3 regions of the Streptomyces cinereoruber genome follow, and region 1 is predicted to be linked to each of the others. Evidence: predicted binding sites of a transcription regulator. Region 1 holds the regulator's gene; each other region holds the start of a gene.

The links. The regulator HrcA, encoded in region 1, represses chaperone genes, less so after heat shock. The targets are predictions, from matches to a motif close to TTNGCACTCNGNNNNNCNGAGTGCNAA.
Region 2: a site for HrcA is predicted at 3,157-3,183, ahead of groL (chaperonin GroEL). Genes of this name have one in related genera too.
Region 3: a site for HrcA is predicted at 3,416-3,442, ahead of groES (co-chaperone GroES). Genes of this name have one in related genera too.

What each region holds. Positions count from the first base shown of each region.
Region 1 is NZ_CP023693.1:2,560,809-2,568,709, reverse strand. It holds gene CP977_RS11450 (DUF3097 domain-containing protein) at 1-290, opposite strand, end outside; gene CP977_RS11445 (MBL fold metallo-hydrolase) at 301-1,029, opposite strand; gene hrcA (heat-inducible transcriptional repressor HrcA) at 1,177-2,196, shown strand; gene dnaJ (molecular chaperone DnaJ) at 2,197-3,333, shown strand; gene CP977_RS11430 (nitronate monooxygenase) at 3,434-4,516, shown strand; gene CP977_RS11425 (16S rRNA (uracil(1498)-N(3))-methyltransferase) at 4,513-5,256, shown strand; gene CP977_RS11420 (hypothetical protein) at 5,253-5,633, opposite strand; gene CP977_RS11415 (ATP-binding protein) at 5,721-7,013, shown strand; gene CP977_RS11410 (tetratricopeptide repeat protein) at 7,010-7,901, shown strand, end outside.
Region 2 is NZ_CP023693.1:4,295,989-4,303,889, forward strand. It holds gene CP977_RS19325 (glucosyl-3-phosphoglycerate synthase) at 1-459, opposite strand, end outside; SAM riboswitch class I at 610-755, shown strand; gene thrC (threonine synthase) at 773-2,059, shown strand; gene CP977_RS19335 (MoaD/ThiS family protein) at 2,092-2,370, shown strand; gene CP977_RS19340 (cold-shock protein) at 2,793-2,996, shown strand; gene groL (chaperonin GroEL) at 3,350-4,978, shown strand; gene CP977_RS19350 (class I SAM-dependent methyltransferase) at 5,085-5,831, opposite strand; gene CP977_RS19355 (FG-GAP-like repeat-containing protein) at 6,198-7,901, shown strand, end outside.
Region 3 is NZ_CP023693.1:4,592,301-4,600,201, reverse strand. It holds gene CP977_RS35235 (hypothetical protein) at 1-382, opposite strand, end outside; gene CP977_RS20900 (ester cyclase) at 458-1,156, shown strand; gene groL (chaperonin GroEL) at 1,229-2,857, opposite strand; gene groES (co-chaperone GroES) at 2,962-3,270, opposite strand; gene CP977_RS20885 (polysaccharide deacetylase family protein) at 3,536-4,462, opposite strand; gene CP977_RS20880 (THUMP-like domain-containing protein) at 4,614-5,810, shown strand; gene CP977_RS20875 (hypothetical protein) at 5,743-6,414, opposite strand; gene CP977_RS20870 (RNA polymerase sigma factor) at 6,425-7,663, opposite strand; gene CP977_RS20865 (YciI family protein) at 7,865-7,901, opposite strand, start outside.

The sequences.
Region 1 (7,901 bases):
ACCGCGACCGAGCCGGAGGCCGTACGGGTCGGGCGGGCCGGCGCGGCGGCGGACGGGCGGACCAGGGTCACGACCTTCCCCTCCAGGAGGAAGCCGCGCGGTTCCAGCGGGAAGACCCGGTGCTTGCCGAAGCGGTCCTCCAGGGTCACCGTGCCCGCCTCGCAGCGGATCACCGCCCCGCAGAAGCCCGTCGCCACCTCCTCCACGACGAGGTCCCGGTCGGCCGGAACCTCCGGCACGGGCGCCGAGCGCTTCCAGGGGGGAGTCAGATCCGGGTTGTAGCTGCGCATTCGGGCGACGTTATGCGACGGAGAAGCGCGTCGCCAGTTCCTCGCGCTGGCGTCGTACGAACGCCGCGTCCACCACCGCGCCGTGCCCCGGCACGTACACCGCGTCGCCGCCGCCGAGCGACAGGAGGCGGTCCAGGGCGTCCGGCCAGCGGGACGGGATCGCGTCCGGGCCCGCCTGCGGCTCGCCCGACTCCTCCACCAGGTCACCGCAGAAGACCACCTCCGGCGGGCCCGGCACCAGGAGCGCCAGGTCGTGGCCGGTGTGCCCGGGGCCGACGTTCGCCAGGAGCACCTGCCGGCCGCCCAGGTCGAGCGTCCACTCGCCGGAGACCACGTGCCGCGGGGCCACGAGGACGTCCGCCGCCTCCGCGGCCGCCGCCGGGTCGAGGCCCTGCTTCACCCCGTCCGACCGCAGCTCCTCCCGGTCCCGCTCCCGGGCCAGCAGCTCCTCCAGGCCGACCGCGCCGAAGACCTCCGCGCCCGCGAAGGCCGCCGTGCCGAACACGTGGTCGAAGTGCGGGTGGCTCAGTGCGATGTGCGTCACCCGCCGGCCGCCCGTGAGTTCCGCCACCTCCGCCCGCAGCTTCGCGCCCTCCGCGAGGGACGCCCCCGTGTCGTACAGCAGCACCGCCCGTTCGCCCACGACGAGCCCCACCGTGGCGTCCCAGCCGGGCAGCCGCCGCCGGCCCACCCCGTCCGCGAGCCGTTCCCATCCCCGCGCTTCCCAGTCGATATCCATACGGTGACGCTAACCGGCGGGGCGTCGCCTCCTTGCCAGGAGCGACGTGTGCCGCCGTACACTGGCCCGGGATCGCTGGCACTCGGACAGGGCGAGTGCCAAAAGCGGAGCAACCGGAACGACCGACGACAGCTGGAGGTGCGCACGATGCTCAGCGAACGCAGACTCGAAGTGCTGCGCGCCATCGTCCAGGACTATGTCGGGACGGAGGAGCCCGTCGGCTCCAAGGCGCTCACGGAGCGCCACAAGCTCGGCGTGTCGCCCGCCACCGTGCGCAACGACATGGCCGTGCTCGAGGACGAGGGCTACATCGCGCAGCCCCACACCAGCGCGGGCCGCATCCCGACGGACAAGGGCTACCGCCTCTTCGTCGACCGGCTCGCGGGGGTCAAGCCGCTCTCGACGCCCGAGCGGCGGGCCATCCACAACTTCCTCGACGGCGCGGTCGACCTGGACGACGTCGTCGGCCGCACGGTCCGGCTGCTCGCGCAGCTGACCCGGCAGGTCGCCGTCGTCCAGTACCCCTCGCTGACCCGCTCCACCGTCCGGCACGTGGAACTGCTCGCGCTGGCCCCGGCCCGCCTGATGCTCGTCCTCATCACGGACACCGGCCGGGTCGAGCAGCGGGTGATCGACTGCCCCGCGCCCTTCGGCGAGACCTCCCTCGCCGACCTGCGGGCCCGGCTCAACAGCCGGGTCGTCGGCCGCCGGTTCGCCGACGTGCCGCAGCTGGTGCAGGACCTCCCCGAGTCCTTCGAGGAGGCCGAGGACCGCGCCACGGTCTCGACCGTGCTCGCGACCCTCCTCGAAACCCTCGTGGAGGAGCACGAGGAGCGGCTGATGATCGGCGGCACCGCCAACCTCACCCGCTTCGGACACGACTTCCCCCTGACGATCAGGCCCGTCCTGGAGGCTCTGGAGGAGCAGGTCGTCCTCCTCAAGCTGCTCGGCGAGGCCAAGGAATCGGGCATGACCGTACGGATCGGGCACGAGAACGCCCACGAGGGGCTGAGCTCCACGTCCGTCGTCTCGGTCGGTTACGGTTCGGGCGGCGAGGCAGTCGCCAAACTCGGCGTGGTCGGACCGACCCGCATGGACTACCCCGGAACGATGGGAGCGGTACGCGCAGTGGCACGTTACGTCGGACAGATCCTGGCGGAGTCGTAAGTGGCCACGGACTACTACGCCGTACTCGGCGTGCGCCGCGACGCGTCCCAGGACGAGATCAAGAAGGCGTTCCGGAGGCTCGCGCGCGAGCTGCACCCGGACGTCAATCCCGATCCGAAGACGCAGGAACGCTTCAAGGAGATCAACGCCGCCTACGAGGTCCTCTCGGACCCGCAGAAGAAGCAGGTCTACGACCTCGGCGGCGACCCGCTCTCGTCCTCCGGCGGAGGCGGCGCGGGCGGCTTCGGAGCGGGCGGCTTCGGCAACTTCTCCGACATCATGGACGCCTTCTTCGGCACGGCCTCGCAGCGCGGCCCGCGCTCGCGCACCCGCCGCGGCCAGGACGCCATGATCCGTCTGGAGATCAGCCTCGACGAGGCGGCCTTCGGCACCACGAAGGACATCCAGGTCGACACGGCGGTCGTCTGCACGACCTGCTCCGGCGAGGGCGCCGCGCCCGGCACCTCCGCGCAGACCTGCGACATGTGCCGCGGCCGCGGCGAGGTCTCCCAGGTCACCCGGTCCTTCCTGGGGCAGGTCATGACCTCCCGGCCCTGCCCGCAGTGCCAGGGCTTCGGCACCGTCGTCCCGACCCCGTGCCCCGAGTGCGCGGGCGACGGGCGGGTCCGCTCCCGCCGCACCCTCACGGTCAAGATCCCGGCCGGCGTCGACAACGGCACCCGCATCCAGCTCGCGGGCGAGGGCGAGGTCGGCCCCGGCGGCGGCCCCGCCGGCGACCTGTACGTCGAGATCCACGAGACCCCGCACGAGACGTTCCAGCGGCGCGGCGACGACCTGCACTGCACGGTGACGATCCCGATGACGGCGGGCGCGCTCGGCACCAAAGTGCCGCTGCAGACCCTCGACGGCGTCGAGGAGGTCGACATCCGGCCCGGCACCCAGTCCGGCCAGTCGATCCCGCTCCACGGGCGCGGCGTCACCCACCTGCGCGGCAACGGGCGCGGCGACCTCATCGTGCACGTCGAGGTCCAGACCCCGAGCAAGCTCGACGCGGAGCAGGAGCGCCTCCTGCGCGAGCTGGCCAAGCTGCGCGGCGAGGAGCGGCCGACGGGGCAGTTCCAGCCGGGGCAGCAGGGGCTGTTCTCGCGGCTGAAGGACGCGTTCAACGGGCGGTAGGTCCGGAGTACGCACGGCTTCACGTATGGGAAGGGGCGGTATCCATGTATGGATACCGCCCCTTCCCATACGTCTCCCCGCGGCATGACACGATGCCCATATGTCCACCACCGCACTGAACGATCTCTCTCCGTTCCCGATCGTGCAGGCCCCCATGGCGGGTGGCGCCTCCTGTCCCGAGCTCGCCGGAGCCGTCTGCGAGGCCGGGGCGCTCGGCTTCCTGGCCGGCGGCTACAAGACGGCCGGAGGGCTTTACCAGGAGATCAAGCAGGTGCGCCGGCTCACCGCGCGCCCCTTCGGCGTCAACCTCTTCATGCCGCAGACCGGACGGCCCGCCGACCCGGCCGCCGTCGAGGTCTACCGCCACCAGCTCGCCGGAGAGGCCGACTGGTACGGGACCCGGCTCGGCGAGACCGACGACTCCCGCGACGACGCCTACGACGCCAAGCTGGCCATCCTCCTGGAGGACCCGGTCCCCGTCGTCTCCTTCACCTTCGGCTGCCCCGCGCCCGACGTCCTCGCCGCCTTCGCCCGCGCCGGCACGTACACGATCGTCACCGTCACCTCCGCCGAGGAGGCCCTGGCCGCCGAGCGCGCCGGGGCCGACGCCGTCTGCGCCCAGGGCGTCGAGGCCGGCGGGCACCAGGGGACGCACCGCGACGACCCGGACGAGGACGGCACGCCCGGCACCGGCCTGCTCACCCTCGTCGCCCAGGTCCGCGAGAGCACCGGCCTGCCGGTCGTCGCCGCCGGCGGAATCATGCGCGGCGCCCAGATCGCCGCCGTCCTCGCCGCCGGGGCCGGCGCCGCCCAGCTCGGCACCGCCTTCCTCCCCTGCCCCGAGTCGGGCGCCCACCCGCTGCACAAGCGGGCCCTGACCGACCCGCTGTTCACCCGGACCGCCCTCACCCGGGCCTTCTCCGGGCGCCCGGCGCGCGGCCTCGTCAACCGCTTCACGCGCGAGCACGGCCCGTACGCCCCCGCCGCCTACCCCGAGGTCCACCACCTCACCGCCCCACTGCGCAAGGCCGCCGCCACCGCCGGCGACCCCCAGGGCATGGCCCTCTGGGCCGGCCAGGGCCACCGCCTCGCCCGCGCGCTCCCCGCCGGGGAACTGGTCGGGGTCCTCGCCGCCGAACTCGACACCGCCCTCGCCGCACTGCCCCACAGGAGCACCCCGTGACCGCACCCGTCTTCGTCGTCGACGCCGTCCCCGGCGCCGGGAACTTCCTCCTGGACGGCCCCGAGGGGCGGCACGCCGTCTCCGTGAAGCGGCTGCGGGAGGGCGAGGAGCTGGTCCTCGTCGACGGCCGGGGCCGCTGGGCCGCCTGCGAGGTCGTCGCCGCCGAGGGCAAGGACCAGCTGACGGTACGGGTCGCCGAGGTCCACGAGGACCCCGCGGAGGAGCCCCGGATCACCGTCGTCCAGGCCCTCCCCAAGGGCGACCGGGGCGAACTGGCCGTCGAGACGATGACGGAGACCGGCGTGGACGCGATCGTGCCGTGGGCCGCCTCCCGCTGCATCACCCAGTGGAAGGGCGACCGGGGCCTCAAGGCGCTCGCCAAGTGGCGGTCCACCGCGCGCGAGGCCGGCAAGCAGTCGCGCCGCACCCGCTTCCCCGAGATCGCCGACCTCATGACGACCAAGCAGGTCGCCGCCCTCCTCGCGGAGGCCGACTTCGCGGCCGTCCTGCACGAGGACCGCGACCACCCCAGCGGCGCGCTCGCCACCGCCGACCTGCCCGCGAAGGGCTCGGTCGTCCTGGTCGTCGGGCCCGAGGGCGGGGTCTCCCCGGAGGAGCTGGCCGCCTTCGGGGCGGCCGGGGCGAAGCCGTACCGGCTGGGCCGCAGCGTCCTGCGCACCTCCACGGCGGGCACGGCGGCCACGGCGCTCGTCCTGGGACGGACGGGCCGCTGGAGCTAGGACCCCGGAGGACGGGAGGTGTCGGCCGTCAGCGCGTCGAAGAGCGGCCACCCGTCCTCCTCCCGCACCCCGTTCGCGGCCGGGACGAGGCCGCGGGCCACCGCCGCGTCGAGGAACCGGCGGACGACCCCGGGCTCGTCGAGGTTCAGCCAGCCGCCCCCGACGGCGAGCACCTCGTGCCGGCCCATCGTGAAACCGGCCACCGCGCGGCCCGGCTCCTCCCGGAAGACCAGCCGCAGCACGGCCCGGGGGGAATCGGCGCGGCGCAGGCCCAGCACGGTCCGGCAGTCGGGGTGCCGGTGGCGGCGCCGGACGTTCCAGAGCCAGACCGTCCCGTCGTCCACCGTCAGCCTGCGCAGCGCCCCGTCCCGTCTCATGCGGCGGAGTGTACGGAGGGCGTCGCGGAGGGGAGATGTGACGAACCCGGTGGACGGCCACCCCCGAAGGCTCCTTAGGGTGGCCGCATGGCCGACGAGTCCCCCCTGATCCGCAGTCTCCGCGCCGCCGTGGCCGCCGCCCCCGGCGACGTGCCCCTGCGCCTCCACTTCGCCGAACTCCTCCTCGCGGAGGGACTGGGCGACGAGGCCGTCGCGGAGGCGGCCGTCGCCCTCCAGCACGCGCCCGGGGACGAGAACGCCCGCGCCCTGATGGTCCGCGCGATGGGACTGCCCGCCGCGGAGAGCCCCGCACCGGCCGTCGTGGAGCCCCCGGCCCCGGAACCGACGACCGCGGAAGCCCCCGCCCCGAGCGCCCCCGCCACCTCCTTCGACTGGGACGCCGCCGAGCAGCAGGTGCGGGACCTCGTCGGGCCCCGCTTCCTGGAGGACCCGCAGGCCGCCGACGGCGACGGGACCGCCGGGGACGCGGCCGCCTGGGACGTCGACGCCCCCGGTTCCGTCCGCCTCGCCGACGTCGGCGGCATGGAGGAGGTCAAGGACCGCCTGGAGGCCGCCTTCCTCGCCCCCATGCGCAACCCCGAACTGCGCAGGCTGTACGGCAAGTCGCTGCGCGGCGGCCTGCTCCTCTACGGCCCGCCCGGCTGCGGCAAGACCTTCATCGCCCGGGCCGTCGCGGGCGAACTCGGCGCGAGCTTCCTCACCGTCTCGCTCTCCGACGTCCTCGACATGTGGATCGGCGCCTCCGAGAAGAACATCCACGACATCTTCGAGACCGCCCGCCGCCAGGCCCCCTGCGTCGTCTTCCTCGACGAGTTGGACGCCCTCGGCGCCAAGCGCTCCCGCACCCACCACAGCGGCCTGCGCAACGTCGTCAACCAGCTCCTCACCGAGCTCGACGGCATCGCGAGCGGCGCCGGCAACGAGGGCGTCTTCGTGCTCGCCGCCACCAACGTCCCCTGGGACGTGGACATCGCCCTGCGCCGCCCCGGCCGCCTCGACCGCACCCTGCTCGTACTGCCGCCCGACGCCGCCGCCCGCGAGGCGATCCTCCGCTACCACCTGCGCGAGCGCCCCATCGAGGCCGTCGACCTCGGCAAGCTCGTCAAGGCCACCGAGGACTTCTCCGGCGCCGACCTCGCCCACGTCTGCGAGACGGCCGCCGAGGCCGCCCTCCTCGACTCCGCCCGCAGCGGCTCCGTACGCCTGATCACCACCAAGGACCTGCTCGGCGCGGCCAAGCAGATCAAGCCGTCCACGGAGCCGTGGTTCGCCGCCGCCCGGAACGTCGCCATGTTCGCCAACGAGGGCGGCCTCTACGACGACCTGCTCGCCCACCTCAAGCGGAAGCGCAAGCTGTGAGCGAGGCGGAGGTCCGGGGCGCCCACGACACCACGCTGCGGCGCGCCGAGGCGCTGTACGAGGCCGGGCGGTACGCCCAGGCCGGGGCGCTCGCCGCCCAGCACCTGGCGACCGACCCCGAGAACGCCGAGGCCCTCGTCCTGCTCGCCCGCTGCCACCACCGGGACGGCGCCCACCCCGCCGCCCTGGCCGCCGTGGACCAGGCGCTGCGGGCCGACCCCGAACTGCTCGGCGCCTGGCTGATGCGCGTCCAGGTCCTCCTCGCCCAGAAGCGGTTCCAGGAGGCCGAGGGCACCGCCCGGCACGCCGTCGCGCTCGCCCCGCAGTACTGGGGCACCCACTACGCGCTCGGCACCGCCCTCACCGAGCACGGCGAACACACGCGCACGCCCGCGCGTACCGTCGAGGCGTACGAGGCGGCCCGGGCCGCCGTGCACCTCGCGCCCGAGGAGGACGCGGCCCACTTCCTGGTCGGCCTCACCGCCCAGCGCCGGGGCGACCACGCCACCGCGCAGCGCGCGTACGAGACGACGCTGCGCCTCAACCCGCAGAGCAGCGAGGCCCACAACAACCTCTCGCTGCTCCGGCTGCGGCGCCGCTGGTTCCGGCGCGGGGCGTGGACGCAGGCCGCCGAGGGGTTCGTCGCCTCCGCCGCGCTCGACCTCCAGGACCGCAAGGCCCGCTACAACCTGGAGGCCATGGCCTGGAACACCGTCGCCGGGGCCCGCTGGGTCGCCCTGCTCGGCTTCATCGCCTCCGCGCTCGGCTCCGCCCCCGTCCGCACCGGCGCGACCGGGGCCGAGGCGGTGGTCCCGTTCCTGATCGGCGCGACCGTCCTCGTCGGCGCCTGGGGCGGCTGGGTCCTGTGGATGGGCCGCCGGCTGCCGC
Region 2 (7,901 bases), 1.7 Mb from region 1:
CACGAGGTGCACCTCGGGGTCGGTCAGGAGCGGGCCCACGATCCCCGTCACGAAGTCCGCCGAGAAGTCCCGCAGGTCCGCGTCCACGAAGCACACGACGTCCCCGCTCGTCACCATCAGTGACCGCCACAGGACCTCGCCCTTGCCGGGCACGGCCGGTATCCGGGGGAGTACGTCGTCGCGCGCGACCACCCGCGCCCCGGCCGCCGCCGCGACCTCCGCCGTGCGGTCCGTGGAGCCCGAGTCGAGCACCACCAGCTCGTCCACGAGCGGCACCGCCTCCGACATCAGCTCGCGGCGGATCACGCCCACGATGTCCCCGACGGTCGCCTCCTCGTTCAGCGCCGGCAGCACCACGCTGACCGTCGTCGAGCGCTTGGCGGCGAGGATCCGCTCCAGCGGCCGGTCCGCCACGGACCAGGACCGCCGGGACAGCCAGCGCTCCACCTCTTCCAGCACGTGATCTCCATCTCGCGGTTCGGACGGGCCGTCCAAGCGCCCGGGCCTTCGGTTACAGTCTTGAACAACGCAGCGACCCCCCGCACGTCGGGGTGGCGACCGCGTCGGAGCACGGGAACGAAAGTCCCGGGGCTCCCCACAATCGAATACCGCTCATCCAGAGGGGCAGAGGGAAACGGCCCGTTGAAGCCCCGGCAACCCTCCAGTCGGTCACTCGTCATCCAGCGAGGTCCCCGGCTAGGGAAGGTGCCAAATCCGTCTCAAGGCGAAAAATTCGTCATTGGGAAAGATGAGGAGAAAGGGCCTCGCCTCCATGGCTGTACAGACCGTCGCACCCGCCACCACCGTCGACCTCGGTCCCGCGTCCGGACTCTCCTGTCGCGAATGCGGTGAAGTCTTCGCCCTCGGCCCGATCTTCGCCTGCGAGCTGTGTTTCGGACCGCTCGAAGTCGCGTACGACCTGCCCGCCGGCGACCCCGAGGAGCTGCGGAAGCGCATCGAGGCCGGCCCCGCCAGCATCTGGCGCTACGCCCCCCTCCTGCCCGTCCCGGCCGACGTCGCCGAGAAGCCGAACCTGAACCCCGGCTGGACCCCGCTGGTCAAGGCCGACAACCTCGCCCGCGAGATCGGCGTCGCCCCCGGCAGGCTCTTCGTCAAGGACGACTCCGGGAACCCGACCCACTCCTTCAAGGACCGGGTCGTCGCCCAGGCCATCGAGGCCGCCCGCGCCTTCGGCTTCACCACCCTCTCCTGCTCCTCCACCGGCAACCTGGCCGGCGCCGTCGGCGCCGCCGCCGCCCGCGCCGGCTTCCGCTCCTGCGTGTTCATCCCGCACGACCTGGAGCAGGGCAAGGTCGTCATGGCCGGCGTCTACGGCGGCGACCTCGTCGCCATCGAGGGCAACTACGACGACGTGAACCGCTTCTGCTCGGAGCTCATCGGCGACCCGCTCGGCGAGGGCTGGGGCTTCGTGAACGTCAACCTGCGCCCGTACTACGGCGAGGGCTCCAAGACGCTCGCGTACGAGATCTGCGAGCAGCTCGGCTGGGTCATCCCCGACCAGCTCGTCATCCCGATCGCCTCCGGCTCCCAGCTCACCAAGATCGACAAGGGTCTCCAGGAGCTCATCAAGCTGGGCCTGGTCGAGGACAAGCCGTACAAGATCTTCGGCGCCCAGGCCGAGGGCTGCTCCCCGGTGTCGGCCGCCTTCAAGGCCGGCCACGACGTCGTACGGCCCCAGAAGCCGAACACGATCGCCAAGTCGCTCGCCATCGGCAACCCGGCCGACGGCCCGTACGTCCTCGACATCGCCCGCCGCACCGGCGGCGCCGTGGAGGACGTGAACGACGAGCAGGTCGTGGACGCGATCAAGCTGCTCGCGCGGACCGAGGGCATCTTCGCCGAGACCGCGGGCGGCGTGACCGTCGGCGTCACGCGCAAGCTGGTGGAGAACGGCCTCATCGACCCGGAGCTCACCACCGTCGTCCTCAACACCGGCGACGGGCTCAAGACCCTGGACGCGGTGGCCGACACCTCTCAGGCGACCGCCACCATCCGCCCGAGCCTGGACGCGTTCCGCGACGCCGGCCTGGCCCGCTGAACTCCTCCGGTCCCCCGAAAGGTCAAGAAGCCATGGCAGTGAACGTCCGCATCCCCACCATCCTCCGCACCTACACCGGCGGGCAGTCCGAGGTACAGGCCGAGGGCGCGACCCTCGCCGAGGTCATCGCGGACCTGGAGAAGAACCACGCGGGCATCGCCGCCCGAGTCCTGGACGACCAGGGCAAGCTGCGCCGCTTCGTCAACGTCTACGTGAACGACGACGACGTGCGCTTCGAGCAGGGCCTGGAGACGGCCACCCCGGCCGGCTCGGGCGTCTCGATCATCCCGGCGGTCGCCGGCGGCTGCTGAGCCGCGGGGAGCGCCGCCCTCCCCGGGCCGCCTCCTTGTCCCGTTTCATTGAATTGCCCCTTCCGCGTCCACAAGCGGAAGGGGCAATTCTGCATGGTTGAGCGCGGTAGAGTTGGGGAAGTCCCCTCCGCTGCTCATGCCGGGTGCATATGAGAACGCGCCCCGACCTGACAAGAAGCAGCCAAACTGTGCGCGCATTGTGTACCTTCTGCGTCTTTTGCCGGGCCCGACTTGCCCCGTGATTCAGGGGAATCTCCCCAATCCTCCTTTCCGCGCCGCCCAGAATTCCCGCCCGAATGGCCTGTTGCAGAGGGCAGTTGGGCAGATACATTCAGCCGCGGTCGACGCGTTCCGGCGCAGGGTCTGACCCGGGGTTCGTGAAGTGCGGCCCCGCGCAAGGGCCAGTAATAGGGGAGTTAGGCATGGCTCAGGGCACCGTCAAGTGGTTCAACGCGGAGAAGGGCTACGGCTTCATCGCGGTCGACGGTGGTGCGGATGTTTTCGTCCACTACAGCGCGATCCAGATGGATGGCTACCGCAGCCTCGAAGAGGGACAGCGGGTCGAGTTCGAGATCTCGCAGGGCCAGAAGGGTCCGCAGGCCGACATGGTCAAGCTCGCCGTCTGAGCGCGGCGCGATCGGCCACCGACGCAACGCCGTCGAGGGGCCCGCATCCCCGGGGGTACTTCCCAGGGGGGCGGGCCCCTCACGCGTTCCCGGACGTACCCCCTCCGGCGTCCGTACCGCCCCCGCACCCCCCGTGCCCCCTCCCGAAACCCGAGAGTCGCTTGCACTCTCCTAGGGCGAGTGCTAATCATTGGCGTTAGCACTCGGAAGGTGAGAGTGCTACGAGGATCGGGCAGACGAGGCCGCCGGCCGGGTGGGGCAAGGAACCACACGGACACGCGGAGGCCGTCCGTCGCGGGCGTCGGCGCGGTCCTGGAGCGTTATCCACCCCATGTCCGGGAGGACCACTTCACATGGCCAAGATCATCGCGTTCGACGAGGAGGCCCGGCGCGGTCTCGAGCGCGGCATGAACCAGCTCGCTGACGCCGTCAAGGTCACCCTCGGCCCCAAGGGCCGCAACGTCGTCCTCGAGAAGAAGTGGGGCGCCCCCACGATCACCAACGATGGTGTCTCCATCGCCAAGGAGATCGAGCTCGAGGACCCGTACGAGAAGATCGGCGCCGAGCTGGTCAAGGAAGTCGCCAAGAAGACGGACGACGTCGCCGGCGACGGCACGACCACCGCCACCGTCCTCGCCCAGGCGCTCGTCCGCGAGGGCCTCCGCAACGTCGCCGCCGGCGCCAACCCGATGGCCCTCAAGCGCGGCATCGAGAAGGCCGTCGAGGCCGTCTCCGGCGCCCTGCTCGAGCAGGCGAAGGATGTCGAGACCAAGGAGCAGATCGCCTCCACGGCCTCCATCTCCGCCGCCGACACCCAGATCGGCGAGCTCATCGCCGAGGCGATGGACAAGGTCGGCAAGGAAGGCGTCATCACCGTCGAGGAGTCCCAGACCTTCGGTCTGGAGCTGGAGCTCACCGAGGGCATGCGCTTCGACAAGGGCTACATCTCGGCGTACTTCGCCACCGACATGGAGCGCATGGAGGCGTCGCTCGACGACCCCTACCTCCTGATCGTCAACTCCAAGATCTCCTCCGTGAAGGACCTCCTCCCGCTCCTGGAGAAGGTCATGCAGTCGGGCAAGCCGCTGCTGATCATCGCCGAGGACGTCGAGGGCGAGGCCCTGTCGACCCTGGTCGTCAACAAGATCCGCGGCACCTTCAAGTCCGTCGCGGTCAAGGCCCCGGGCTTCGGCGACCGCCGCAAGGCCATGCTGAACGACATCGCCATCCTCACCGGCGGCACGGTCATCTCCGAGGAGGTCGGCCTCAAGCTGGAGAACGCGGGCCTCGACCTGCTCGGCCGCGCCCGCAAGGTCGTCATCACCAAGGACGAGACCACCATCGTCGACGGTGCCGGTGACAGCGAGCAGGTCGCCGGTCGCGTGAACCAGATCCGCGCCGAGATCGAGAACAGCGACTCGGACTACGACCGCGAGAAGCTCCAGGAGCGCCTCGCGAAGCTGGCCGGCGGCGTGGCCGTCATCAAGGCCGGTGCCGCGACCGAGGTCGAGCTCAAGGAGCGCAAGCACCGCATCGAGGACGCCGTCCGCAACGCGAAGGCGGCCGTCGAGGAGGGCATCGTCGCCGGCGGTGGCGTGGCCCTGCTCCAGGCGTCGACCGTCTTCGAGAAGCTGGAGGCCGACCTCTCCGGCGACGAGGCCACCGGTGCCGCGATCGTGAAGCTGGCCCTGGAGGCCCCGCTGAAGCAGATCGCCGTCAACGCCGGCCTCGAGGGCGGCGTCGTGGCGGAGAAGGTCCGCAACCTGCCCGTCGGCCACGGCCTGAACGCCGCGACCAACGAGTACGTCGACCTCATCGCCGAGGGCATCATCGACCCGGCGAAGGTGACGCGCTCCGCGCTGCAGAACGCCGCGTCGATCGCCGCGCTGTTCCTCACCACCGAGGCCGTCATCGCCGACAAGCCGGAGAAGGCCGCCGCGCCGGCCGGCGGCGGCATGCCGGGCGGTGACATGGACTTCTGATCCTCGGGAATCTCAGGATCCCGGGATCGGCGGTTCGTCGCTGAACGCGAACGAGGGCGGCACCCCCTGCCGGGGGTGCCGCCCTCGGGCGTTGTGTACGGACCCTTCACGCCTTCCGGAAGAGCCCCGCCCACAGGAAGGACTCGCCGAAGGCGGCCGAGTCGGCGGGTTCGTCGCGCATGCGCCGCAGCTCGACCTCCGCCAGGTCGGCGAAGATCGCGCGCAGCGAGTCGTCGGTGTACGCGAGGCCGCCGTCGAGCCGCCCGTTGCGGTAGAAGTCGGCGTCCGGCAGCTCGGACCCCATGCCGCCCTCCCCGGCGGCGAACGCGGTCAGCGAGAAGAGGCCGCCGGGCGCGAGGACCCGGTCGAGGAGCGCGAGGTGGCCGACGCGGCGGTGCGGGGGCAGGTGGTGGAAGCAGCCGGAGTCGTGCACGAGGTCGTACGGCCCCTCCAGGACGCCCGGCGCGAAGGCGTCGCCGCGCACGAACCGCACGCCCTCCGCGCCCGCCTCCCGGGCCCGCTCCTCCGCCCACCGGATCGCGGCGGGGGACAGGTCCACGGCGTCCACCTCGTACCCGAGCGAGGCGAGGTACAGGGCGTTCCGCCCGGGCCCGCAGCCGAGGTCGAGGACCCGGCCCCCGCCGCCCGGGAGCAGCCCCCGCCCGGCGTACGACACCAGGCTCTCGTCCGGCTTCGCGACGAAGAACGGCACGGGCCTGTCCCGGTCGGCGTAGAACCCGTCCCACCACCCGGAGCCCCCGCCCGACCAGCGGTCGGCGGCGGGCGGGAACAGGTCGTCGAGCAGGGTCATGACGTCGTCGAGCGTGCGGACATGGCGATGGGCGGTATCCATACGGGCTCCCCTCCGAAGTCCCCCAGTTTACCGATCCGGGCGCCAAAACCCCAGGTCAGTAAGGGTGTTGAGGGTTTCGGCGGAGGCTCCGTACGGCTGCCGGACGGGCCTTCCCGTACGGCGGGGTCCTGCGGGGCGCGGGACGCGGCGTCGCCCTCGGGAGGCCGCCCCGAGCCCCGGAGGAGGCCCTTTCCCGGGCCCGCCCGGACGGGTTTCCGCACGGATCCCGAGCCGTCGTTGAACGGGTTCGAAAATGGTGATCGGCCGGCGTCGTCCTCTGCTAGGGTCGGCCTGCTCGCGCGGGGGACGAGCGGCCGACCATGTGGCCCCTCCCCCGTGCCGTATGCCCTGGGGAGGGACTTCTTCGTGATCAGCCCGTTGGAAAGACGGCCGCGCCGGCGTGCGTCCGGCCGTGTCGCACTCGCCGTCGGCCTCGCGGTGACGGTCGGCGCGGGGGGTGCCGCCGGGGCGGCGACCCCGCCGTCCGGAGCCTCCGGCGAAGCCGTGGTCGTCGGCGCGGGCGCGCGCTACGTGCCCCGCGCCACCATCGTCCTGAACGCCGGTGACACCGGCTTCCTCACCGCGCAGGAGGGCGACGACCGGCTGCGCTGGATCGACTACGCGACCGGACGGGCGACCGTCCTCGACCACCGCCTGCCGAAGCCCCTCTCGTACGACGTCGACGAGTTCCGCTTCGCCGAGTACCCGGCGAACTTCGGCCACGGCTCCGACACCGTGGCCGTCCTCTCCGAGGGGCCGGCCCCGTACGTGACGCTCCAGCAGCGGGCCGGCGGCGGTGCGACGACCGTGGTCCCGATCCCGGAGGGGCAGACGTACGTCGGGACGTACGGCGACACCGTCCTCACCCGGACCGGCACCGAGACCGCCGTGACGGGCCTGCACCTGCTGCACCCGGAGGACGGAAAGGTCCGGGACCAGAAGCTGGAGGGGTTCCCCGAGGGCTGGAACCTCACCGTCGGCGAGGGTGACGCCCGCTCGATCGCCGTCCGCGGCATCAAGTGGGAGGGCAGCACGATGTCCCAGGGGTGGTGGGTCGTCGACCTCGCGAGCGGGAGCGTGAAGACGCTCTCCACGCACGGCGAGAGCGTCTCCTTCGACCGGGACACCGTCCTCCACTTCGGCGCCCCGTCGAGCGACCAGGCCCAGGTGTACCGTCGCGACGACCTGGACGCGGACCCGGTCACCTTCGACATGCGGGACGTGGCCTCCTACGACGACGTCGTCCGGCGCTTCGGCGACGCCTTCGTCACCGTGGCCCCGCCCAACCCCGGCAACAACGAGTACCGGGGCAACCACCTCGTCCTGCGGGACGGCACGGGAAGCTGGAAGTCCCTGCTGGCCGTGGCCTCCACGGCCGTGCACCGCACGCCCGACGGCTCGCTGCTGATCACGGGCGCGGAGGAGCGCACCGACCGCGGGCCCCTCGACTGGGGCTACCACCTCCTCACTCCGGGCCCGGACGGCACCGTCGCCCGCAAGCGCCTGGCGGACATCGAGGACATGGAGGCCAGGCCCTTCGGCATCTCCCTCGGCAGCGGCGTCCTGACCACGGCCGACGAGTCGAACCTGTACCAGCCGGGCGGCATCCTCGGCGGCTACCGGAGCACCTGGCTGAAGACCTCCGGACGGCCCGAGGAACTGCGCTCCACGACCGACGGCCTGGTGAACGGCAGGGACGCCGACTGCGGCACCTCGTGGCGCGTCCACTGCGTCACCATGTTCGCGAGCGGCGACGGCCACCACGGCCGCAAGGCGGGCACCGAGCAGGACCTGACCATGCTCTACCGGAACGGCTCCGACGCGTGGGGGCCGCGCCTGACGACCGGGCTCGGCAGCCCCCAGGTCGTCGACCTGTCGGGCCGGTTCGGCGTCGTGAACCAGGGCTGGGGAGGCGAACAGGCGGTCGTCGAGTTCCGCGGCACCGACTCCGGCGCGGTGCTCCAGAAGCGCGCACCGGTCACGTCGGCCCTCTGGGGCAACACCCTGTGGAGCGCCACGGCGGACTCGGACGTCGTCACCTCCAAGACCCTTCCGGCGGGGACGGCCGGG
Region 3 (7,901 bases), 2.0 Mb from region 1:
GGCCCTCGCCCGCCAGCTCCGCGAGCTGCTCCAGGACCACGTCCGCGTACGCGGCCACGTCGTTCTGCGCGCCGAGCCGGGCGGTGACGAAGAAGGGGACGATCCGCACGCCCTCGGGCGGGGCGAGCGCGAACCACGCCATCAGCGCCGTCTTGCCCGCCCACGCGTCCGCCCGCCACCACCGGTAGCCGGTCCCCGTGCGGCAGAACTCCGCCAGTTCCGCCAGCTCCTCCTCGCGGCCGACGAGCTCCGGCGGGGCGATCCGGCGGACCTGCTCCCGGTACGCCGAGCGGACCGCCGGGGCCGTGCCGGACACGACGCTGTTGCCGTCGCCGATGACGACGACGCCCGCCTCGTTGTCGACGTCGATCCCCCGCTCCATGGCCCCCATGCTGCCAGGGCGCCCCGCGCGTCCCGAACCTAAAATGGAAACGTCCCTGCCGCCCCGGGAGGCGTCATGACCTTCATGCAGATCATCGACTGCAGGACGAGCCGCTTCGACGAGATGAACCGGCTCATGGACCAGTGGGCCGAGCAGACCAAGGGGAGGCGGACGGCCACGCACAGCGTCCTCGGGAAGGACCGGTCCGACGGCTCGCACTTCGTGGAGATCGTCGAGTTCCCCTCGTACGACGAGGCGATGCGCAACTCCCACCTCCCCGAGACCGACCGGCTCTTCCACGAGATGGTCGCGCTCTGCGACGGGATGCCGACCTTCACGGACCTGGACGTCGTCCGGGACGAGCAGCTGTACAAGGACGCCGCGCGCCGGTTCCTGGAGCTGATCGGCACGCCGGGGGAGCTTCCGCCGCTGGACGAGGTGATCGCCGAGGGGTGCCACAGCCACGACCCCTCCGACGTGCAGGACTCCCTCGGCATGGACGCGATCCGCCGCGGGTTCGAGATGTGGCGGCGCGGGTTCGACTTCACGTTCACCGTCGAGGACCAGATCGCCGAGGGCGACCGCGTCTGCACCCGCTGGACCTGCGACGCCACACACGTCGGCGACTTCATGGGCATCCAGCCCACCGGCATCGACGTCCGGGTCACCGGCATGCTGATCCAGCGCTTCCGGGAGGACGGCAAGGTCGTCGAGGACTGGTGGCAGTACGACATGCTCGGCCTTATGGAGCGGCTCGGCGCCGTGGAGGAGTAGGAAGCGGAAACGCCGAGGCCCGGTGCCCCCGCGACGGGGGCACCGGGCCTCAGTGGTCAGCTGTGGCGCGGCTCAGTGGGAGTGGCCGTGACCGTGGCCGTGGCCGTGGTCCGCCGGCTCCTCTTCCTTCTTCTCCACCACGAGGGTCTCGGTGGTGAGGAGGAGGGAGGCGATCGAGGCGGCGTTCTCCAGGGCGGAGCGCGTCACCTTCACCGGGTCGATGACGCCGGCCTTGACCAGGTCGCCGTACTCGCCGGTCGCGGCGTTGAAGCCCTGGCCCTTGTCGAGCTCCGCCACCTTCGAGGTGATGACGTAGCCCTCCAGGCCCGCGTTCTCGGCGATCCAGCGCAGCGGCTCGACGGCGGCGCGGCGGACGACCGCGACACCCGTGGCCTCGTCGCCGGTCTTGCCGAGGTTGTCCTCCAGGACCTTGACGGCGTGGACGAGCGCGGAGCCGCCACCGGAGACGATGCCCTCCTCGACCGCGGCGCGGGTCGCGGAGATGGCGTCCTCCAGACGGTGCTTCTTCTCCTTCAGCTCCACCTCGGTGGCGGCGCCGACCTTGATCACGCACACGCCGCCGGCCAGCTTCGCGAGGCGCTCCTGGAGCTTCTCGCGGTCCCAGTCGGAGTCGGTGGACTCGATCTCGGCCTTGATCTGGTTGACGCGGCCCTGCACGTCCTCCGAGTTGCCGCCGCCGTCGACGATGGTGGTGTCGTCCTTGGTGATCGTCACGCGGCGGGCGGTGCCGAGCACGTCCAGGCCGGCCTGGTCGAGCTTGAGGCCGACCTCCTCGGCGATGACGGTGGCACCGGTGAGGGTGGCCATGTCGCCGAGCATCGCCTTGCGGCGGTCGCCGAAGCCGGGGGCCTTGACGGCCACCGCGTTGAAGGTGCCGCGGATCTTGTTCACGACCAGGGTCGACAGGGCCTCGCCCTCGACGTCCTCGGCGATGATCAGGAGCGGCTTGCTGGCGCCGGCCTGGATGACCTTCTCCAGGATCGGGAGCAGGTCCTGGATCGAGGAGATCTTGCCCTGGTTGATCAGGATGTACGGGTCGTCGAGGACGGCCTCCATGCGCTCCTGGTCGGTCACCATGTACGGGGACAGGTAGCCCTTGTCGAAGGCCATGCCCTCGGTGAAGTCGAGCTCCAGGCCGAAGGTGTTGGACTCCTCGACGGTGATGACGCCGTCCTTGCCGACCTTGTCCATCGCCTCGGCGATGAGCTCGCCGACCTGCTGGTCCTGCGCGGAGAGCGCGGCGACGGCGGCGATGTCCGACTTGTCGTCGATCGGGCGCGCGGTGGCGAGGAGCTCCTCGGAGACGGCCTTGACGGCGGCGTCGATGCCCTTCTTCAGGGCGGCCGGGGAGGCGCCGGCGGCGACGTTGCGCAGACCCTCGCGGACCAGGGCCTGGGCGAGCACGGTGGCGGTGGTGGTGCCGTCGCCCGCGATGTCGTTGGTCTTGGTCGCCACCTCCTTCACCAGCTGGGCGCCGAGGTTCTCGTACGGGTCCTCGATCTCGACCTCGCGGGCGATCGTGACACCGTCGTTGGTGATGGTGGGGGCACCGAACTTCTTGTCGATGACGACGTTGCGGCCCTTGGGGCCGATCGTCACCTTCACCGTGTCGGCAAGCTTGTTGACGCCGCGCTCAAGGGCGCGACGGGCGTCCTCGTCGAACTTCAGGATCTTCGCCATGGGAGCGGTTCAGCCCTCTCGGAATTCTGGTGGAACGAACGGCGCCCCGGGGCCCCCGGGAAGGGGCCTCGGGGCGCAGCTCAAAGCCTCTGGCTCGGGATGACTTACTTCTCGACGATCGCGAGCACGTCGCGGGCCGAGAGGACGAGGTACTCCTCGCCGTTGTACTTCACCTCGGTGCCGCCGTACTTGCTGTAGAGCACGACATCGCCGGTCTTGACGTCGAGCGGCAGGCGCTCGCCGTTCTCGAAGCGGCCCGGGCCCACGGCCAGGACGACGCCCTCCTGGGGCTTCTCCTTGGCGGTGTCCGGGATGACCAGGCCAGAGGCGGTGGTCTGCTCGGCGTCGAGCGGCTGGACCACGATGCGGTCCTCGAGCGGCTTGATGGCAACCTTGGAGCTGGTGGTCGTCACGATCCGACCTCCCCCTTCGGAGATCACGGGGTTGACTGTCTGAGGTGGCGAACCAGGTGGATCCGTCGTCGCGGGTGCCGGACCTGCCCGTCGCTGTGTTGGCACTCTCCGGTGGGGAGTGCCAGAGCCGAGACTATGACCGCGATTAGCACTCGGTCAAGCGGAGTGCCAATTCATCGCTCCGTGGCGTGATCGGGGGCGCGGTTGTGCGGGGTTCCCGGGGCGCGGACGCGTCCGGTACGGGGCCCTCCGCGGGTCCCGGTCCTCACACGTAGTCCTCCAGCTTGGCGACCGCGTACCCCTTGGCCGTGATCACGTTCATCACGCGGCGGATCATGTCGGCCATGCTGCCCTTCCAGTCCTCCTCGCCCCGGAAGTGGGTGAGGACGATGTCGCCGGGGTGCAGGTCCCGGTCCCACTCGCGCCACTCCATGCGGTCGGGGAAGGCCTCGGCGGCCCACAGCGGGACGGCCTTGACGCCGCAGGACTTGGCCGCGCGCAGGGTGTCGTCGTTGTAGTTGCCGTACGGCGGGCGGAAGAGCTCGGGCCGCTTGCCGTACTTCTTCTCGATGACGTCCTGCATGCCGCAGATCTCGCGCTTCTGCCGGCTGTACGACAGGCCCGGCAGGTAGCGGTGGTTGAGGGTGTGGTTGTGGAGGGCGACCCCGTCCTTCTGCGACGTCTGCATCCGGGCGAAGTAGGCGTAGTCGTCGCTGACGACGTAGTCGCTGAGGAAGGCGCTGTAGGGGATCCGCAGCTCGCTCATCATGCGCAGCAGCTCGGGGTCCTTCTCCGAGCCGTCGTCGATCGTCAGGAAGACGACCTTCTCCTTGGTCGGCACGGTGGTGAAGACGGGCGGCATGCCCTCGCTCTTGGTCTCGAAGCCCTTGCGGGTGGTGATCTTCGGCTTGACGGCGGGCGGGGCGGGCGCTTCGAGCGGGGGCTTGGCGAGGCCCCACTTCTTGGCGGCGAGCGCACGGGCGGCCCGCTGGACGCGGAGCTCCTCGGCCTTCCGCGCCTGAGCGTCGGGCGCGGCGGCGCCCTGCTTCGGGGCCTGCTGCCCGGAGACGGGGGAGGGCGGTGCGGCGCCGTCCGGGGCGGCGCCGGAGCAGGCCGTGGCGGCGGAGGCGAGGGCGGCGACGACGAGCGCCGCTCCGAGCGTCCGACGGGAGCGGTGCGCGCCTTGTGCCATCTTTTCTTCCTTTTGTCGTACGAGCTGCATGGCGCCGCATCCTGTCAGCGCGACGGCCCCTCCGGGCCGCGACACCGCCGTACCCGGCCCACCGTCCCCCGGCCGGCCCACAGCTCCCCGGAAGCCGGAACAGGGGCCGGAAGGGGCCAGAATGGGACGGGTGACCGACCTCGCCTCCTTCGCCGCCCTGCTCGCCCCCGAGGGGCAGACGCTCCTCGCCGCCCTGCGCGACTACGACCCCGCCCGGGAGCTGGCGGTCGCGTCCCGGCTGCGCCGCGACCACCCCGCCGAGCTGGTCACGGCGGCGCTCGGCCAGGCGCGCCTGCGGCAGCGGGCGGTGGCGAAGTTCGGCGCGGAGGACGCGTACCGGATGTACTTCACGCCGAACGGCGTCGAGCAGTCGACCCGCGCCTCGGTCGGCGCGTACCGCGCGGCCCGGATGAAGGCGCTGGGCGTCGGGAGCGTGGCGGACCTGTGCTCGGGGATCGGCGGCGACGCGATCGCCCTGGCCCGCGCCGGGATCTCCGTCCTCGCCGTCGACCGCGACCCGCTGACCGCCGGGGCGGTCCGCGCCAACGCCGCCGCGCTCGGCCTCTCCGACCTGATCGAGGTGCGGTGCGCGGACGTGACGGAGATCGACACGAGCCCGTACGACGCGGTCTTCGTCGACCCCGCCCGGCGCGGCGGCCGGGGCAGGATCTTCGACCCGGAGGCGTACTCCCCGCCCCTCTCCTGGGCGGTCGAGGCGGCCCGGAAGGCCCCGCGCGCGGCCCTGAAGGTGGCGCCGGGCATCCCGCACGAGGCCGTCCCGGCGGAGGCCGAGGCCGAGTGGATCTCGGACGGCGGGGACGTGAAGGAGGCGGTGCTGTGGTTCGGTACGGAGCCGGGCGCGCGCCGGGCCACGCTGCTGCCCTCCGGCGCGACCCTCGCCGGACGCGGCCTGCCCGACCCGGAGGTCCGGCCGGTCGGGCGCTATCTGTACGAGCCGGACGGCGCGGTGATCCGCGCGCACCTGGTGGCCGAGGTGGCCGAGGAGCTGGACGGCGGCCTGATCGACGGGACGATCGCGTACGTGACGTCGGACGCGCTCGTCCCCACCCCGTACGCCGCCGCGTACGAGATCACCGACGAACTCCCCTTCAACCTGAAGAAGTTGAAGGCGCTGCTGCGGGAGCGCGAGGTCGGCACCCTGACCGTGAAGAAGCGCGGCTCGGCGGTCGAGCCGGAGGAGATCCGCCGCAAGGTGAAGCCGAAGGGCCCGAACGCGGCGACGGTCCTGCTCACCCGGGTGGCAGGGGCCCCGACGATGCTGATCGGGCATCCGGTCCGGCCGGACGGGGGGCGGTGAGCCGCACCGCGAACCGGTAGTGGCCGACGGCCTTCACCAGGCCGGTGAGACCCGTGGTCCAGAGGATCAGGGCGACGCCCATGCCGTAGGCGACGAGGCCGTAGCCGCCGTCGTCACGGGTGGTGCCCGCCGGGACGGCGAACCCCGCCCAGAGCCCGGCCGCGCACATCACGAAGGACAGCACCAGCCAGCAGGCGCTCAGGGCGGGGGCGCGCAGCCGGGCGTCGGTCGGGCCGTGCCGGTCGAGGAGGGCCCACTGGACGAGGCGCTCCCGGACGACCCGGTCGCGCCGCAGCCCGCGCACGGTCAGCCACACCCCGGGAACGAACGCCCCGGTGCCGAGCGCCGCCGAGAAGACCGCGAAGAGCACCTCGAACACGTCGAGGGGGTCGGCGAGCGAGACGAGCAGCACCCCGATCAGCCCCCACCCCAGCTGGAGCAGCCCGAACACCAGCAGGAACGCCACGAGCCGCCCGGGGCCGAGCAGCCGCCGCCCCAGCTCGCCGAGCGCCCGCGCCCGGTCGGCGGTCCGCGCGTCCCGGTCGGGCCAGCTCCGGAGCTCGGCGGGCGGAGGCGGGGGTGGGAGGGGGGCGCGCGGGGACATGCCGAGCACCCTACGGGGTGTCAGGAGCCCCCGGGAGCCCCCTCCCGCCCGGTTCCGCCGCGTCCGCCCGCCCGAGCAGCAGCGCCCGTTCGCTCGCGTTGCGCGTGAGGTCCGCCGCGCGGACGAACTCGGCGCGGGCCTCCGCCGGCCGGCCGAGGCGGGCGAGCAGGTCCCCCCGGACGCTGGGCAGCAGGTGGTAGCGGGCCAGGGACGGATCGGCGGCGAGGGCGTCGACCAACGGGAGGGCCGCCGCCGGGCCCTCGGCCCTCGACACGGCGACCGCGCGGTTCAGCTCGACCACCGGGGAGGGCGCGACGGCGCCGAGCCGCCCGTAGAGCGCGGCGATGAGCGACCAGTCCGTCTCCTCGTACGACGCGGCCCGCGCGTGGCAGGCGGCGATCGCGGCCTGGAGGGCGTACGGCCCGTAGCCCCGCGGGTCCCCGGCCCGCTCCAGGGCCGCGAAGCCGCGCCGGACCAGCAGCCGGTCCCAGCGCCGCCGGTCCTGGTCGGCGAGCAGGACCGGCCGGCCGTCGGGCCCGGTCCTGGCGGCCGTCCGGGAGGCCTGGAGTTCGAGCAGGGCGACCAGGCCCTGCGCCTCGCCCTCTCCGGGGGCGAGGGCGGCGAGGACGCGGGCGAGCCGGAGCCCGTCCTCGCACAGTCCGGGCCTCAGCAGGTCGTCGCCCGAGGTCGCCGCGTACCCCTCGTTGAAGATCAGGTAGACGACCTCCAGGACGGAGCCGAGCCGGGCGGCCCGCTCCTCGCCGTACGGCACCTCGAACTCCACGCCCGCCTTCGCGAGCGTCCGCTTGGCACGGGTGATCCGCGCCGCGACGGTCGCCTCCGGCACCAGGAGGGCGCGGGCGACCTCGTCCGTCCGCAGCCCGCCGACGAGCCGCAGCGTCAGCGCCACCCGCGCCCCGGCGGAGAGGACGGGGTGGCAGGCGGTGAAGATCAGCCGCAGCACGTCGTCGTCGATGTCGCCGGGGCCGGAGGGCTCGGGGTCGTACGACTCCTCCGTGAGCGCCCGGCCCACCTCGGCGAGCTTCCGGGCGTAGGTCTCGCGCCGTCGCACGAGGTCGACGGCGCGGTGCTTGGCGGTGGCCGTCAGCCAGGCGCCCGGCCGCTCCGGGACACCCGTGCGCGGCCACTCCTCCAGGGCGGCGACCAGGGCGTCCTGGGCGATCTCCTCGGCGATGCCCAGGTCGCGGACGATCCGCGCGGCGGTCGCGACGATCCGCGGGGACTCCATCCGGAAGACGGTGTCGAGGACGCCCTCCACCGAGGCCGCTCCGCGCGCCGGGGCCGGTCCGCGCGCCGCAGCCGGCCCGTGCCCCGGGACCGCTCCGTGCGCCGCAGCCGTGTCGTGCGCCGGGGCCGTGTCGTGCTCCCCGTCCGTGCCGTGTGCCGTCACGTCCCCATGACAGCACACGGCACCGACAGCGGCCGGGGCTCAGTCCCCCGGCTGCTCCTCGACCTCGCGGACCTCC